DNA from 2 places in the Thalassotalea psychrophila genome. Region 1 is predicted to be linked to the other one. Evidence: predicted binding sites of a transcription regulator. Region 1 holds the regulator's gene; the other holds the start of a gene.
The links. Region 1 encodes NrdR, which represses ribonucleotide reductase genes. Its sites were predicted from a motif close to AAACACNANATNTNGTGTTT; they were not measured.

Region 1 (8,177 bases):
TACTCAACAATCTCTAAACCAAAACCAGATAATGAATGATATTTAGTTTGTGAACTCAATAAACGCATTTTATGCACGCCTAAATTCGCTAAAATCTGTGAACCAACACCGACGTTGCGAGAGCCAACATGTTTAGTAACTTCATCAACTTCAATACCTTGGTCTTGCTTGGCATATTTTTCAACTTGTTGAATAAGCTGCTGTGGCGATTCATGTTTACCAAGAAGCACTAGTACCCCACCTTCTTTACCAATTTTTTCTAAGGCATTACCGATTGGCCAGTTATTTTTGCTATCTCGAGTAGAAAATAACAAGTCACGGAAAGTATTTTCTAAATGTACACGAACCAAAGTTGGCTGATCAGATTTGATCTCACCTTTGGTAAGAGCAAAGTGCGTTTGACCGTCAATGGTGTCGGTAAATGATACTAAATCGAATTCACCAAACTGAGTTGGTAATTTACACTCACTAACACGGGTAATAGTGGTTTCGGTGGCATTTCGATATTCAATTAAATCGGCAATAGTGCCCATTTTAACATCGTGTTTTTCAGCAATTAATTCTAAATCCGGACGACGCGCCATAGTGCCATCTTCATTTAAAATTTCAACAATAACGGCTGCAGGCTCACAACCAGCCATGCGAGCTAAATCAACTCCAGCTTCAGTATGACCAGCGCGATTAAGTACGCCGCCATCTTTGGCAATTAATGGAAAAATATGACCTGGTTGAACAATTGAGCGATGGTCGGCATCTTTATCACATGCAGCTAACACTGTAGTTGCACGATCGGCTGCAGAAATACCAGTAGTAACACCACGAGCCGCTTCAATAGACACTGTAAAATTGGTAGTAAATTGTGCGTCGTTTTTATCAACCATTAATGGCAACTTTAACGTTTCACATTTCTCACGTGACATAGGCATACAAATTAAGCCTCGGCCATGAGTCGCCATAAAGTTGATTGCATCAGGCGTAACTTTTTCAGCCGCCATGATAAAATCACCTTCATTTTCACGATCTTCATCATCCATCAAGATAACCATTTTACCAAGTGCAATATCGTTGATAATTTCTTGTGGTGTATTTAATTTCATTCTTTATTAACCTTTTATAAAACCGCTACGCAATAGCAGTTCTTTGCTTATGCCAGTGTTAGCCGGTGCTGTACTTTCTTGCTCTTGGCAAAATAATAATCGTTCAATATAACGAGCAATTAAATCTACTTCTAGATTAACCACTTGCCCTACTTGGTATGTACTAATAATAGTTTGTTCTGTGGTATGCGGCACAATAGTTAAACGAAAACGGTTATTTTCAATTGAGTTAACCGTTAAGCTAATACCATCAACGGTTATTGAACCTTTCTCTGCCACATACTGTTTTAATGAGTCAGCTAACTCAATCCAATACTCAATTGAATTCCCGACATGTTTAATTGAAATAATTTTACCAGTACCATCAACATGGCCACTAACCATATGACCACCAAAGCGTGTAGTTGGTAACATAGCTTTTTCGAGATTCACTTTAGTGCCAGAGCCATAATTGGCAAAGCCGGTGCGAGTTAGTGTTTCAGTCGATACATCAGCACTGTAACTTGCGCCATCGAAATCTACTACAGTTAAACAAATGCCATTAGTGGCAATGGAGTCACCAAGCTTTACATCAGCTAAATCTAGGTTACCGCTGGCAATTACTACTCTTGCGCCAGAAGCGTTTAAGTTAATTGCTTTTACTTGGCCAATGGCCTCTACAATCCCGGTAAACATTAATTTTAACCTTCAGTGAAATTTATTTATTAACAGTCGCAGTGATTTTAATATCAGCGCCTATCATTCGTACATCTTCGATGCTTAATTGTATCGCATCTTGTAAATGAGTTAATTGCTCAATATCAAACAAGCCTTGAGAGTTTTCACCCATCAATTTTGGCGCTTGATATAATACCAGTTCATCAACTAAGGCTTGTGCTAAAAATGCTCCTGCCAAGCGAGCGCCACTCTCAACCCATAAGGTATTTAAACCAAGTTCTGCAAGTTTACTTATTAAATCAGTTAGATCAGCTTTACCTGATCGCTCTTTAACTTGTATCTGTTTAACAAAGTGCGGCCATTGTTGGCCATTTTCAAGTTTTGTGCGAACTAAAATTATAGGAGATTTTTGATCGAATAAAGCTAATGTTGGTGTTAAGCGATTTTGGCTATCAATTATAACCCGAACAGGCTGCCTAACATCAGTTTCTTTTAGGTCATTTGCAATAAAACCTAGCTCGTTATAACGCACATTCAATTTGGCATTATCAATAATAACGGTATCTGCACCGCTTATGATCGCACAACTTTTCGCGCGATAACGTTGTACATCTTGGCGAGCTTCCTTACCTGTGATCCATTTGCTTTCGCCATTTGCCATCGCAGTTTTACCATCTAGGCTTGAGGCCATTTTACAACGTACAAGTGGCTTGTCAGTACTCATGAGTTTAATAAAGCCTGGATTCAAACCTTTCGCCGCACTTTCTAGAACTGCAACTTCAGTGGTTATACCTGCATTTTCTAACATGGTAATACCGCGACCAGAGACTAACGGATTAGGATCTTGCATACCGATCACAACATGTTTAACACCAGCAGTAATTAACCCTTTTGCACATGGAGGCGTTCGGCCAAAATGGCTACATGGCTCTAATGTAACAAAGGCAGTAGCATCTTTTGCTTTATCGCCAGCTTGCTTTAAGGCATTAACTTCTGCATGCCCTTCACCAGCTTTTTGATGCCAACCTTCACCAATAACTTCACCATCTTTAACTAAGACACAACCAACGGCTGGGTTAGGTGATGTTGTATACTCACCTTTTTTAGCCAGAGCAATGGCTCTAAGCATGTAATGCTCATTTAATTGTTGCCTTTTGGCCTTAGATATTTGCGGCGTTTGCATGTAACGTAATCCTATTCGTCATCGCCTAAACGAGCAATTTCTTCACCAAATTCGCGAATATCTTCAAAAGATCGATATACTGAAGCAAAGCGCACATAAGCGACTTTATCAAGTGACTTAAGAACATCCATAATAAGATTGCCTAGCATTTCGCTTGAAATTTCACGCTCTCCTGTAGCTCTCAACTGCGACTTTAATTTGTTAATCGCTAATTCGGTGCTTTCGGTGCTTACAGGACGTTTTTCTAATGCTCTAAGTAAACCGTTACGTAATTTATCTTCATTAAACGGTTCTCTGGAGCCATCGCGTTTGATGATCCTTGGCATGACTAGTTCAGCAGACTCAAAAGTAGTATATCGCTCTTTACAATCTAAACATTCTCGACGACGCCTTACTTGATGGCCGTCAGAAACGAGCCTTGAATCAATCACTTTAGTATCTGTTGCTGAACAAAATGGACAATACATAAAATTCCTAGAATTTTTATTAAATTAAACAAAAAAGCCGCATATAGCGGCTATTTTAATCTAATTTTCAGTAATTTACTAAATGATTATGCGTAAACAGGAAAACGAGAACAAAGCTCGATCACATTCTTACGAACAGTAGTAATTGTATCTTCATTAGATAAATCATCAAGAATGTCACAAATCCAACCAGTTAATGCTGCGGTTTCTGCTGCGCCAAAACCACGACGAGATATAGCAGGAGTACCTAAACGTAGACCAGAGGTAACAAAAGGAGAACGCGGGTCATTTGGAACCGAGTTTTTGTTTACGGTGATATAAGCTCTACCAAGAGCAGCATCAGCATCTTTACCGGTAATGTCTTTATCAATTAAGTCTAATAAAAATAAGTGGTTTTCAGTACCGTTGGATACTACTTTATAACCGCGTTCTTGTAATACCGTAACCATTGTTTTGGCATTATCTAAAACTTTTTGTTGATATTCTTTAAACTCTGGCTGCAATGCTTCTTTAAATGCAACCGCTTTAGCCGCAATAATGTGCATTAATGGGCCACCTTGGCCACCTGGGAAAACTGCTGAGTTTAATTTTTTCTCAATAGCTTCGTCATTACAACCAGAAATAATTAAACCACCACGAGGGCCCGCTAAAGTTTTATGTGTTGTTGTAGTAACAACGTGTGCATGCGGTACAGGGTTAGGATATAAGCCCGCAGCAATAAGACCTGCAACATGAGCCATATCAACCATAAAGTAGGCATCTACTTTGTCAGCGATTTCACGCATTCTTGCCCAATCAACAATACCAGAAAATGCAGAAAAACCACCGATAATCATTTCAGGCTTGTGTTCTAACGCTAAACGTTCAAGTTCTTCGTAGTCAATATCGCCAGTTTCTGGGTTAAGGCCATATTGAAATGCTTCGTAAGATTTACCAGAAAAATTAACATGTGAACCATGAGTTAAGTGACCACCATGAGCTAAGCTCATGCCTAACACTTTTCCGCCAGGTTTAACTAGTGCTTGAAATACCGCAGCGTTTGCCTGTGAACCAGCATGTGGCTGTACGTTTGCATAAGTTGCGCCAAACAACTCTTTAGCACGGTCGATGGCTAATTGCTCAGCAATATCAACGTATTCACAACCACCGTAATAACGCTTCCCAGGGTAACCTTCAGCGTATTTATTTGTTAATTGAGAACCTTGAGCTTCAAGAACGCGCGGGCTACAATAGTTTTCAGAAGCAATTAATTCAATGTGCTCTTCTTGACGAACAACTTCATTACTCATTGCTTGATATAATTCAGGATCAAAATCAGCAATATTCATATTACGTTTAAGCATTGGTTTTCCTCAGTCAACATTTATGTACTAGCGATACTAGTTAGAATTTTTAATGGCAGTATTTTGCCTTAACAGTGAGCAGTTGTATATTAATTTTGCAGCTTGTTACAAACAATTTATTTATAAGATATTGTTTATCGCTGTTTAGGCACATTATAGAAACAAAAAAGGACCTTAAGGCCCTTTCTAAATATTAAATCTAATGATTTTCACTCACCATATTAACGGTGTACTTGGGTATTTCAACCACCAAATCTTCATCGGTAATAATAGCCTGACAACCTAAGCGAGATTCAGGCTCTAAGCCCCAAGCTTTATCAAGCATGTCATCTTCTAGTTCATCACTTTCATCAAGTGAATCAAAACCTTCACGAATGATCATATGACATGTGGTACAAGCACACACTTTTTCACAAGCATGTTCAACACCAATGTTATTTTTAAGTGCTACATTTAAAACTGTTTCGCCAGCGTCAGCTTCTACAACTAAACCGTCTGGACATAATTCTTCGTTTGGAAGAAAGATAATTTGTGGCATGATTAAACCTCGTCTACCGAATGACCAGCTAAAGCAGTACGAATTGAAGAATCCATACGACGTTCAGCAAAAGTCGCTGTAACTTTATCAACCGCCGCTATTGCAACTTCTATTGCTGCAATATTTGACGTTTGACTAATTGTAAGTAAGTTAGAAAGAGCAGAATTTATTTCCGCAAGTTCTTGCTCTGTAAGTAATCGTTCACCATCTGCACCGATGGCAGCAGTAACGCTTTCAAATACACGGGCCGCTTCTACTTGTTGCTCTTTCAGCATACGCGCATCCATATCTTCTTTAGCATTACTCATTGAATCTTTTAACATGGTGATAATGTCATTTTCATCAAGTCCAAATGAAGGCTTCACTTCAATAGAAGACTCGACACCTGTTGATTTTTCCATGGCGCTAACACTTAATAAACCATCCGCATCAACCTTAAATGTTACGCGAATATGCGCAGCTCCGGCAGTCACCGCCGGAATACCTCTTAATTCAAATCGCGCTAATGAGCGACAATCTTCAACTAATTCACGTTCGCCTTGCAACACATGAATCGCCATAGCTGTTTGACCATCTTTAAAGGTGGTAAATTCTTGCGCTTTAGCAACCGGAATTGTAGTGTTACGCGAAATAACCTTCTCGACCAAACCTCCCATGGTTTCTAAGCCAAGAGATAAAGGAATAACATCAAGCAATAACATGTCACTGTCAGGTTTGTTACCAGCTAAAACATCGGCCTGAATAGCAGCGCCAATAGCAACCACTTTATCAGGATCAATTGAGGTTAATGGTGCACGGTTAAAGTAGTTACCCACTTCAGTTCTAACTAGAGGCACACGTGTAGAGCCGCCAACCATAATGACTTCATTAACATCAGCAATGGTAACTTCGGCATCTTTTAATGAACGACGACAAGCACGCAATGTTTTTGCGACCAAAGGTTTAATTAATTGGTTGAAGGTTTCTCGTGTTAACTGACAAGAAAAGTCATCTCCTGACTCTAAGGTTAAATTAACACCAACCTCTTCTTTATCAGTAAGTTGTTCTTTGGCGGTACAAGCTTGCTGTAACACTTGTCGCTCCATTGAATTTGATAAAGGACGCTGCAAGTTTGCTTGTTCAAGAATATGGTCAACTAATACCAAATCAAAATCATCGCCACCTAAGGCAGAATCACCGCCGGTAGCTAACACTTCAAAGACACCTTTAGCTAAACGCAATACTGAGATATCAAAGGTACCGCCACCTAAATCAAATACAGCAATAATGCCTTCTTGACCGCTATCTAAACCATAAGCAACTGCTGCAGCTGTTGGTTCGTTCAATAAACGCAAAACATTAACGCCAGCAATGGTTGCTGCATCTTTAGTACTTTGACGTTGGGCATCATCAAAATAAGCTGGCACAGTAATAACCACGCCTTCTAAGTCGCCGCCTAAAGATTGCTTAGCTCGTTCAACTAGAGTTGATAAAATTTCAGCAGATACTTGCACTGGATTCATTGGCCCACGACGAGTATTTAACGATGGGTGTGAATCTTCACCACAAAACTGGTAAGGCAACGCTGGGTATTTAGTATTAATATCAGTTAATGAACGTCCCATTAGGCGTTTAACTGAAACAATAGTATTTTCAGGGTCGTTTATCGCGTGAGTTTTAGCTGCATCGCCGACTAAAACAGCATTGTTTTGATAGCTAACAATTGAAGGTAAAATATCATTGCCTTGCGAATCAGTTAGCGTTTCTGCTAAACCACTTTTAACACTTGCCACTAAGGAGTTAGTAGTACCTAAATCGATACCTGCAGCTAATCGGTGTTGATGCGGAACAGTACTTTGTCCAGGTTCAGCAATTTGTAATAGAGCCATGTATATATATCTTTTGTGATTAATTTTTTAACTTAGTCAAGTAAATCGTCTTCAATACGATCCAACTCGATTTGTAATTTTTGATAGAACTTTAATTTACGTATCAGTTCACTCGCACTTACATTATCTGTTTGGCTATCCGTCGCTAGTAATCGTTCAACTTGTTGCCACAAATGTTGAGCCTGTACATCTAAAGTTTCTTGTGCTGAAAATATTGCGGAGTCTACATCGCTAGCATGAGCAATGTCACCAAGCATTTCTCGCAGTTCCATTTGCTCCATTAAGAAGCTTACGTCACCAAAAGACTCTTGCTCTAAAGGAAGTTCTGTACCGCGTAATTTTAACAGATATTCACCGCGTAATATCGGTTGTTTCAACGTTTGAAATGCGTCATTTATCTCAGCAGATTTTTGCACTGCTAATAATTGTTCTTGTGAAGAAGAGTGAGCAAAGCGGTCTGGATGGACCGCTTTTTGTAACGTTTGATAAGTAACAGACAGCTCGCTTAAATCGAGATTAAATTTAGCGTCGAGGCCAAATAATTGGTAGTAGTTCAAGGTGTTGCCCGCTAGTTAAATAAGTTAAACGTTAAAGCTTTCGCCACAACCACATTCGCCCTTGGCGTTAGGGTTGGTAAATTTGAAGCCTTCGTTCAAACCTTCTTTAACAAAATCTAGTTGTGTACCGTCAATATGTACTAAGCTTTTGCCGTCAACAATAATATTTACATCATCAAAGTTAAATACTTCATCATCGACATTTAGCTCATCGACAAATTCCAACACATAGGCTAAACCTGAACAACCAGTTGTTTTAACACCTAAACGTAAACCTAAGCCTTTACCACGATTATCTAAAAACGATCTAACACGTTCAGTAGCTGCTGGAGTCATTGAAATTGCCATATTCTTTACCTAGTCTTGTTTTGCTTTATAATCTTCAATCGCTGCTTTAATAGCGTCTTCAGCTAAAATAGAGCAATGAATTTTTACTGGCGGTAAAGCTAATTCTTCTGCAATAGCTG
Region 2 (8,177 bases), 730 kb from region 1:
TTTGGTTAGGTGATGCCTTTGCCTCCGGTGGTAGTGTAGGTTATGACCATAAGAAAATGGGCATTACCGCAAAAGGTGCATGGGAGTCAGTTAAACGCCATTTCCGTGAAATGGATATTAACTGTCAAACCACAGATTTCACCTGTTTAGCTGTTGGTGATATGGCTGGTGATGTATTTGGTAATGGTATGCTGTTATCGAAACATATTTGTTTGCAAGTGGCATTCAACCACATGCATATCTTTATTGATCCTACACCGAATTCAAAAGCTACTTACCCAGAGCGTGATCGTTTATTCAACCTGCCGGGCTCAAGTTGGGATGATTACAACCAAGATCTTATTTCAGAAGGTGGTGGTATTTTCTTACGCTCAGCTAAATCAATTAAGCTGACGCCCCAAATTAAGAAAATGCTTGGCACTAAAAAAGTAACTATGGCACCAAATGAATTAATTCAAGCTGCCTTAAAAATGAAGGTCGATTTATTCTGGAATGGTGGTATTGGTACTTATATTAAAGGTACTAACGAAAGTCATTTAGAAGTAGGTGACCGTGCGAACGACTTACTACGCGTAAATGGTAATGAAGTTCAAGCTAAAGTTGTAGGTGAAGGTGGTAACTTAGGTTGTACGCAACTGGGCCGTATTGAATATACAGCCAACGGTGGCCGTATGAATACCGATTTTGTTGATAATGTTGGTGGCGTTGATTGTTCTGATAATGAAGTAAATATTAAAATTTTACTTAATGTATTAGTAGCCAATGGCGACTTAACCTTAAAACAACGTAATAACTTACTATACGACATGACTGATGAAGTTGAAGATATCGTATTAGAAGACTGTTATCGTCAAACTCACTCAATTTCTGTTTCAGAGTCGCGCGGTGCAAGTAAACTTAAAGAGCATGCTCGCTTTATTCACCACTTAGAACGTGAAGGGAAGTTAGATCGTGGTTTAGAGTTTATCCCTAACGATGAAGAAATTGCCGATCGTATGTCGAGCAATCGTGGTTTAACCCGACCAGAGTTATCGGTACTTATCGCCTACGGGAAAATGGTATTAAAAGAACAACTGGTAGTTGATGAAATCACTAATGATACATTTATTAGTGCATTATTGATCAAAGCATTCCCGGTACAGCTTCAAGAAAAATATCAAGCCGAGATGCAAAACCATCCACTTCGCGGTGAAATAATTGCCACTCGTTTGGCCAACAACTTATGTAATTACATGGGGGCTAATTTTGTTTATCGTATGGGTGAAGAAACAGGTGCCGATGTTGCTGAAATTGCTAAATGTTACACCATGGCGAGTGAAATATTTGAGTTAGAAGATATATGGTCAGCCATAGAAGTGCTTGATAATAAAATATCAGCACAAGTACAAACTAAAATGTTATTCGAAATGCGTCGCACAATTCGTCGTGCCACGCGTTGGTTCTTGCGTCACCGTAATAAAGCCCTTGATATTGAGCAATCAATTGAGTTTTATCGTCCTACGTTTAAAATCATGTCGAATAAAATGGACAAATTATTAGTTGATACTGAAGCTCGTCAATTAAAAGTAGGAAAAGAAAAACTGTTAAATGAAAAAGTACCAGCAAAAATTGCTGAACGAATTTCATTATTATCTACGTTATTCTCAACTATGGATATAGCCCAAGTTGCTTGTCAAGAATCTCGTGATATAGAACTTGTTGCAGAGTTATATTTCACCATAGGTGAGCACTTAGATTTACATTGGTTCTTGAATCAAATTACAGCTCAGCCGGTTGAAAACCACTGGCAAGCACTAGCTCGTGCTTCATTTAGAGAAGAGCTGGACTGGCAACAGCGTGCATTAACGTCAGTAATTTTGAAAGGCAGCCCAGACAGTAAAGACATTGATCAAATGTTTGAAGCCTGGATGGAAACGTCTTCACAACCAATTGAGCGTTGGAAACAAATCCTTGCTGACTTTAGAACAACGAAAACTCACGAGTTTGCTAAGTTCTCAGTAGCGTTGCGTGAATTAATGTTGCTTGCTCATCAGTAGTGATCAGTAAGTGTAAAATATTATTAATAATTTATACTTTCTAGCTAGAAATGATAAACTCCCTTTTTAAGGGAGTTTATTTTTTTATAAGCCTAAAAAAATTAGCTATTTCATTCCAATTCCATTTATTTTGAGACGTCATGCTTTATTCTATTGCCCGTAATTTATTGTTCAAACTTAGTGCTGAACAAGCCCACGAATTAACCATTAACATGCTTAAACTACCTGCATCTTTTGCACTTAAAGGTTTGTATGGTGCACAAGTTAAAGATAAACCAGTAGAAGTGATGGGCATAACATTTCCAAACCCGGTAGGCTTAGCTGCTGGCTTGGATAAAAATGGTGAATGTATTAATGGCTTTGGCGCAATGGGCTTTGGCTTTGTTGAAATAGGTACTGTTACACCGCGTCCACAACCGGGTAATCCAAAACCTCGTATATTCCGCTTACCAGAAGCAAATGCGATTATTAACCGCATGGGTTTTAATAATCATGGTGTTGATTATTTAGTAAACCAAGTAAAAAAAGCAAACTTTAAAGGTGTGCTTGGTATCAATATAGGTAAGAACAAAGATACCCCTGAAGAGAATGCCAAAGACGATTACATTTTTTGTATGCGTAAAGTCTATGAGCATGCCACCTACATTACTGTAAATATTTCATCACCAAATACTCCTGGCTTACGTGATCTACAGTACGGAGACGCCCTTAATAACCTTTTAAGCGCGTTAAAGGCCGAGCAAACAGCACTTGCTGCTAAACACGGGAAATACGTACCTATTACCGTTAAAATAGCTCCTGACTCAACAGCAGAAGAAATTGCTGGCATAGCAGAATGCTTGTTAGCCAATGAAATTGATGGTGTTATTGCGACTAACACCACATTAAGTCGTGAAGGCGTAGAAAACTTAGAACATGGCAGCGAAATGGGCGGTTTAAGTGGTTTACCTGTTCAAGATAAAAGTACAGAAGTTATAAAGCTATTAGCCAAAGAGCTTGATGGAAAAATGCCTATCATTGGTGTTGGCGGTATTAACAGTGTTGAAGCTGCCCAAGAAAAACTGGCCGCAGGCGCTAGCTTAGTACAAATTTATACTGGCTTTATTTACGAAGGCCCTAAACTTATCAAAGACATCGTCGACGCAATCTAAAAACAGATAAACTAGGGTCAGAGTCAGGTTATTGTGTAATAACCTGACTCTGACCCTAGTTTTGTTATATTTGATCTATTAGCAAAGCAGAGTTGTTTGGCTGTTGAAGATCTGATTTTATTTCTTTCATCGCTTTTTTAAAATCACTGCGCAAATGTGATTTTAAATGAGTAGCTACTTGTTTTGCTGGAATTTCTTTTAATGTCGTAAACAGCGCCAAACAATAAAGCATTTCCTGCTCAGGTAATGCCACTTCTCTATTGGCATACTTGTTATAACAACTACCACAGCCACCTTTAAATTGATAAGCGGTGTTAGCAAACATCACCCCAAACCCCATGAAACAAGCTAGCAGATCAACTGCTTGTGGAACAAACTCTTCACCTCCAGGTGGTAATACACCACGTTGTGCGACCAAAATTGAAGCAAAGGCTTGCGCAAATGAGGCGACCAAATCTTGAGGTTGGTTAATTTGTGACGGGTTATAACTGACTAAAATCGTGGCATTATTATTCTCACTGTAGTCACTATTAACTATCTGACTTTGTGAGCCGCGCATGCCGTCAGTAAAACTTAGCTTGGCCATAGGGCTTTGTTGATAGTTATCTGGCCTTACCAATTTAATTGGCCAGTGTTGCATGCCGGCATACTTCAAGGTGTGCTCAAATACCGATTGCGCCATTTCTTCTATGCTGTTTACTTTACCAGGATAGAATTCATGTATTGGCAATATTAGCTGAGAGTCTTGTTTAAATACGTTTAAATCAAACTCTCTCAACGCCCAGGAAAAGGTGTCTAATATCCAATTTTTTGTGGCGTTATCAAGTAATGGACTGGTTTTAAATAGGTTGGATAGCATGACAGTAAATAATTCTAAAATAGATTAAAGATGATAGGGCAGAGTAACATCAATAAATACATATTACACTGCCTTGCTTTAACTAAACCAGCTCTAAATTAGACTGCTCTTGTACCTGTTGCTGCAACATTCTTTCTTTATATACTCGTTCGCTTTGTAACCGTTGGTAATGACGCAAGCCATGCTCTTTTTGTCTATCATTTGAAAAAGAAGAAACTCGCTTTAAATAACCAATTACTCTTGTGCCATAATCTACATCTTCACTTCCACACTTGCTACAAGAGTGAAGAGTTCGTTTATCTATATGCTCACATTCATTACAAATAGTAATTTTCACGTTCACACAAAAATAGTTACAGCCGGTTTTGGCTGCTACATTAAACAGTTTTACATATGCCTCTGCCGACAAACTTTCATCTAAATTCAGATGCAAGGCAGAGCCGCCATCAAGGTATTGGTTGATCTCTTTACCATGCAATACAAACTTATCTAAGTGATTACTGCTGTCATCCTCGACTAAGTAGAAATACGAGTTGTAGCAATCACGCTTAGTGAGGTAACCATCTTTAGCATCCCATTTTGCATTTTTAACGCCTAGGTTTTCTGCTGGTACAAATTCAGTATTAAACATATAGCCAAATTGTTTTTTCGCCTCTTGATTGGCTTTAAAAATAACCTGCAAATGTTTACTAACAAAGTCTTTGTATTCTTGGTTATTGCTAACCGTTATGCCTTTATACTCTGCAGCTTCTGCCATGCCATTAATGCCAATAGTTAAAAACTGCTTGTCTAAGGTGATAAAGCCTGCGTCGTATACGCTTAATGCGCCCTGAGCCAAGTAGTCTTCCATTATTTTTCGATAAGCGACCTGATATTTTTGAATTTTTTCAATTTCGGTTTTTAGATCACGACCATCTTGAATCAAACGATTCATATTCATCGTAATTACGTTTATCGAGCCTGTTGCAACGCCACCAGCACCTAACGTAAAGGAGAATGTATTATCAGTTATTTCGTTACGCAAACGGCAACATGACGCTAATGAATCTGGACTATCAGACAAATACATAAAGAATGAATTACCCATAGCTTTTTCTTTGGCTAGGTTGTAAGCGAAGTCTTTATCTTTACATTCACCATTTTCGGTAAGCATAGCTGCGGTGATAACAGGGAAGGTAAGTACTGCTTTTTCTCGCTCACTGTTTATCCAAGTTAAAAAGAAATTCTGCAATTTATCTACGCTGTCCCAACTTGGTTTAGAAAAGTCAGGGAAAACAAAGTCTTCAAACATTGATTGAAAATAAAATTGATCAAATATTGAAATATTCCAAAACACACTTTGGTAACCACGTGCCGCGGCTGGTTGGTTTAATGCATAAACAACATGCTGTAAGTGGTTCTCAATCGATTTGCTATGATTGTCTAGGTAGTTATCACCAAATTCTTTACGGGCGAAATAATCAAAATAAGTTAAAAACTCCACCGACGCTACTGCACCTGCAAATTGTGCGGATATAGCAAAAATCAAGTTAACAAATGAACCACAAAACGACTCAATATGTTTTGGTGCTTTTGACTCACCGCCAAGTTTCGTTAAACCATCAAGTAAAAATGGGTACATACTAATTGATGTGCAATACGGCTTAATGCTGGTTTCATCATGAACATAAATTTCATGATCTTCAATTTGTCGTTTATATTCTTCGGCTAAATCGGCATCAAAAATTTCACTGATTTTATTTTTTACCAATGAACGATTAATTTGCACGTAGCAATCTTTTAGTAGTTCAGCCTCTAAAGTGGCAATATTTTTTTGTGTAACATTGGCGTTGGCATCCATTTTAGAGCCATCGGCAGCATTTTTAGCTGCAAAATACTCTTCAATGTAAGCTGTTTTATTATTAATTTGTTCTTCGCTAAGCCGCAACATGTTGTATTCCTTCTTTTATAAATAGATGATTTAAGGTGTTACCTGCGGTTAAATCAATGAATTGTTGATTTGTATCAGGGTTGTTTAAACCACCCCTGTCAGGATCCCATTTTCCAATTTTTGCATAATTTAAATGCTTACTTATTTGCTCATCAACAATATTTTCGCCAGTATATAGACAGGTTTTCAATCCCTGTTTTTGGGCTAAAATGAGCTTCTCTATAAGAGCATTTTTTTGCCATTCTCCGCCCATGAATAACACTGTAGAAATTAGCCCTTGGTACTTGTTAATCCATTGTTGAAAATTTGTGTTGGTTAACTGTTGGCCAAAGTTTTTATTCCAAAGCTCAGTGCTGTGACAACCCTTGCAACCTACTTGGCAACCAGTAATGCTAAAGCATAAACTGATCTCATTTGGCACTTCCTGGAACACTATTGTTGGCGGTAGGCAATTAAAAGTCATAAACTATATATTGTGTTGTTATTGTTGTTAAACACACTATATAGTGTTTGTGTGGTGGTAAAGTTTGATCTAGATCAAAGTTTTATGGTTTTAATATCCCCAAATTAATTAGGGGATATTATTTAATCTAAAGCTGATTAATAAAAAACAGTGCAAGAAATAAAGTGTAATAAGTCGTAATTTAATGCTGTAAAGGCTAATCAATAAAGGTGTATAGGATGTTAAATTGAGGTTGGGAAAATATACCTGATAAGCGTCATTTAGTTCACAAACTTGCATTTTTCAGCTAAATTTAACTGTGGGCTGTTGATCTTTGCGGTACAAATTTTGTTCAACAGATCCTACTAGAATTTAATATCAGCAAGGAAGCAATATGAAGCGTTTAATTATTTGTTTTGATGGTACGTGGAATAACCCTGAGCAAGAAGAAAACGGTGTCACCTCGCCAACCAATGTTTATCGTTTAAAAAACTCTATCAATGCAAGCGCAAACAATTCAGCGGTTATACAAAAAGTTTTTTATCATCCAGGCGTCGGCGGTGAAGAAATTGGTTTTATTGATGAGTTTCTTGGTGGTGCCCTTGGCTTAGGTATAAACCGTCATATCACCAGTGCTTATCATTGGTTAGGTTTAAATTATAAAGAAGGTGATGAAGTTTTCTTATTTGGTTTTTCTCGCGGAGCTTTTTCTGCAAGAAGCTTAGCCGGTTTTTTAGGTAAGGGCCTGTTAGATCTGCAAGATATTTCGGCTAAAGATAGTTGGCAGCGAGTCGATACCGCGTTTAAGCGTGGCTACAAAGATAAACTGCCACAAAATAGTTGGGCTAAAGCTCATTGGCAGTTTTTTCATAATAAAGGGCCTATCCCAATTTCCTTTTTAGGCGTTTGGGATACAGTCGGAGCTTTAGGTATTCCGGATGATTTAGAGATCATCAATTTATTAGATCGCAAAGAAGCATGGCAATTTCATGACACTAAATTGGCTGAGCATATTAAACACGCTCGTCACGCTATGGCTATAGATGAAAAACGAACCAGTTTTACCGTTACCCGTTGGAGTAATGCCGTTGAACACAATGACGCAGTAGAGTTATGGTTTCCAGGTGTACATTCTGATGTAGGGGGAGGTTACCAAGACTGTGATTTATCAAACGGTGCATTGCAATGGATGATAGAACAAAGCAAAGTTTTTGGTTTAGAGTATCGACATGATATTGAAGGTTTAATTACAGCCAACCCTGTGGGGGTTTTGCATAACTCATTCAAAGGAGCATTTTCTAAATTACGCTCTCGGCCAAGAAATATACCGGCATTAATTAGAGCTAATTCACTGCAGTTTCATCCGAGTGCGTTTATTCGACAGCGTATATCACCAATAGAGCATGAGCCCTATTATCCGACACAAATTCTTGCCCTTGATGAAAGCACAACAGTACAGGTATATGCGAAGTGTCGATGGAATAGAACTTCGGTATATTTAGCACAAGGCCATGAATATGTATTTAGTGCTAATGGTCAATGGCAAGATGGTAGTGAGAGCTGTGATTGGCTTGGTACTGAGCGGAATAATCAACGCACTGCAGGAGATTTAATTCGTGCAACCTCAAGCTTTTTAGGAAAGTTTGAGTCGTTAATTAAACGCTTTAGTGACAATACTTCTACAGATTTTTTTGCTAGTAAACGAGTAGAAAACAAACCTTGGTTTGCGTTAATTAGTGCGATAGCAAACGACAGCGGA

Region 2: the regulator NrdR is predicted to act here: its motif matches at 6,469-6,488, upstream of nrdG (anaerobic ribonucleoside-triphosphate reductase activating protein).

What each region holds. Positions count from the first base shown of each region.
Region 1 is NZ_CP134145.1:3,625,197-3,633,373, forward strand. Features, by position in the region: gene ribBA (bifunctional 3,4-dihydroxy-2-butanone-4-phosphate synthase/GTP cyclohydrolase II) at 1-1,097, opposite strand, end outside; gene RGQ13_RS14880 (riboflavin synthase) at 1,104-1,772, opposite strand; gene ribD (bifunctional diaminohydroxyphosphoribosylaminopyrimidine deaminase/5-amino-6-(5-phosphoribosylamino)uracil reductase RibD) at 1,795-2,937, opposite strand; gene nrdR (transcriptional regulator NrdR) at 2,949-3,404, opposite strand; gene glyA (serine hydroxymethyltransferase) at 3,491-4,747, opposite strand; gene fdx (ISC system 2Fe-2S type ferredoxin) at 4,947-5,285, opposite strand; gene hscA (Fe-S protein assembly chaperone HscA) at 5,288-7,153, opposite strand; gene hscB (co-chaperone HscB) at 7,186-7,710, opposite strand; gene iscA (iron-sulfur cluster assembly protein IscA) at 7,735-8,058, opposite strand; gene iscU (Fe-S cluster assembly scaffold IscU) at 8,068-8,177, opposite strand, start outside.
Region 2 is NZ_CP134145.1:2,891,657-2,899,833, reverse strand. Features, by position in the region: gene RGQ13_RS11825 (NAD-glutamate dehydrogenase) at 1-2,036, shown strand, start outside; gene pyrD (quinone-dependent dihydroorotate dehydrogenase) at 2,177-3,187, shown strand; gene RGQ13_RS11815 (hypothetical protein) at 3,252-4,046, opposite strand; gene nrdD (anaerobic ribonucleoside-triphosphate reductase) at 4,129-5,976, opposite strand; gene nrdG (anaerobic ribonucleoside-triphosphate reductase activating protein) at 5,963-6,439, opposite strand; gene RGQ13_RS11800 (DUF2235 domain-containing protein) at 6,813-8,177, shown strand, end outside.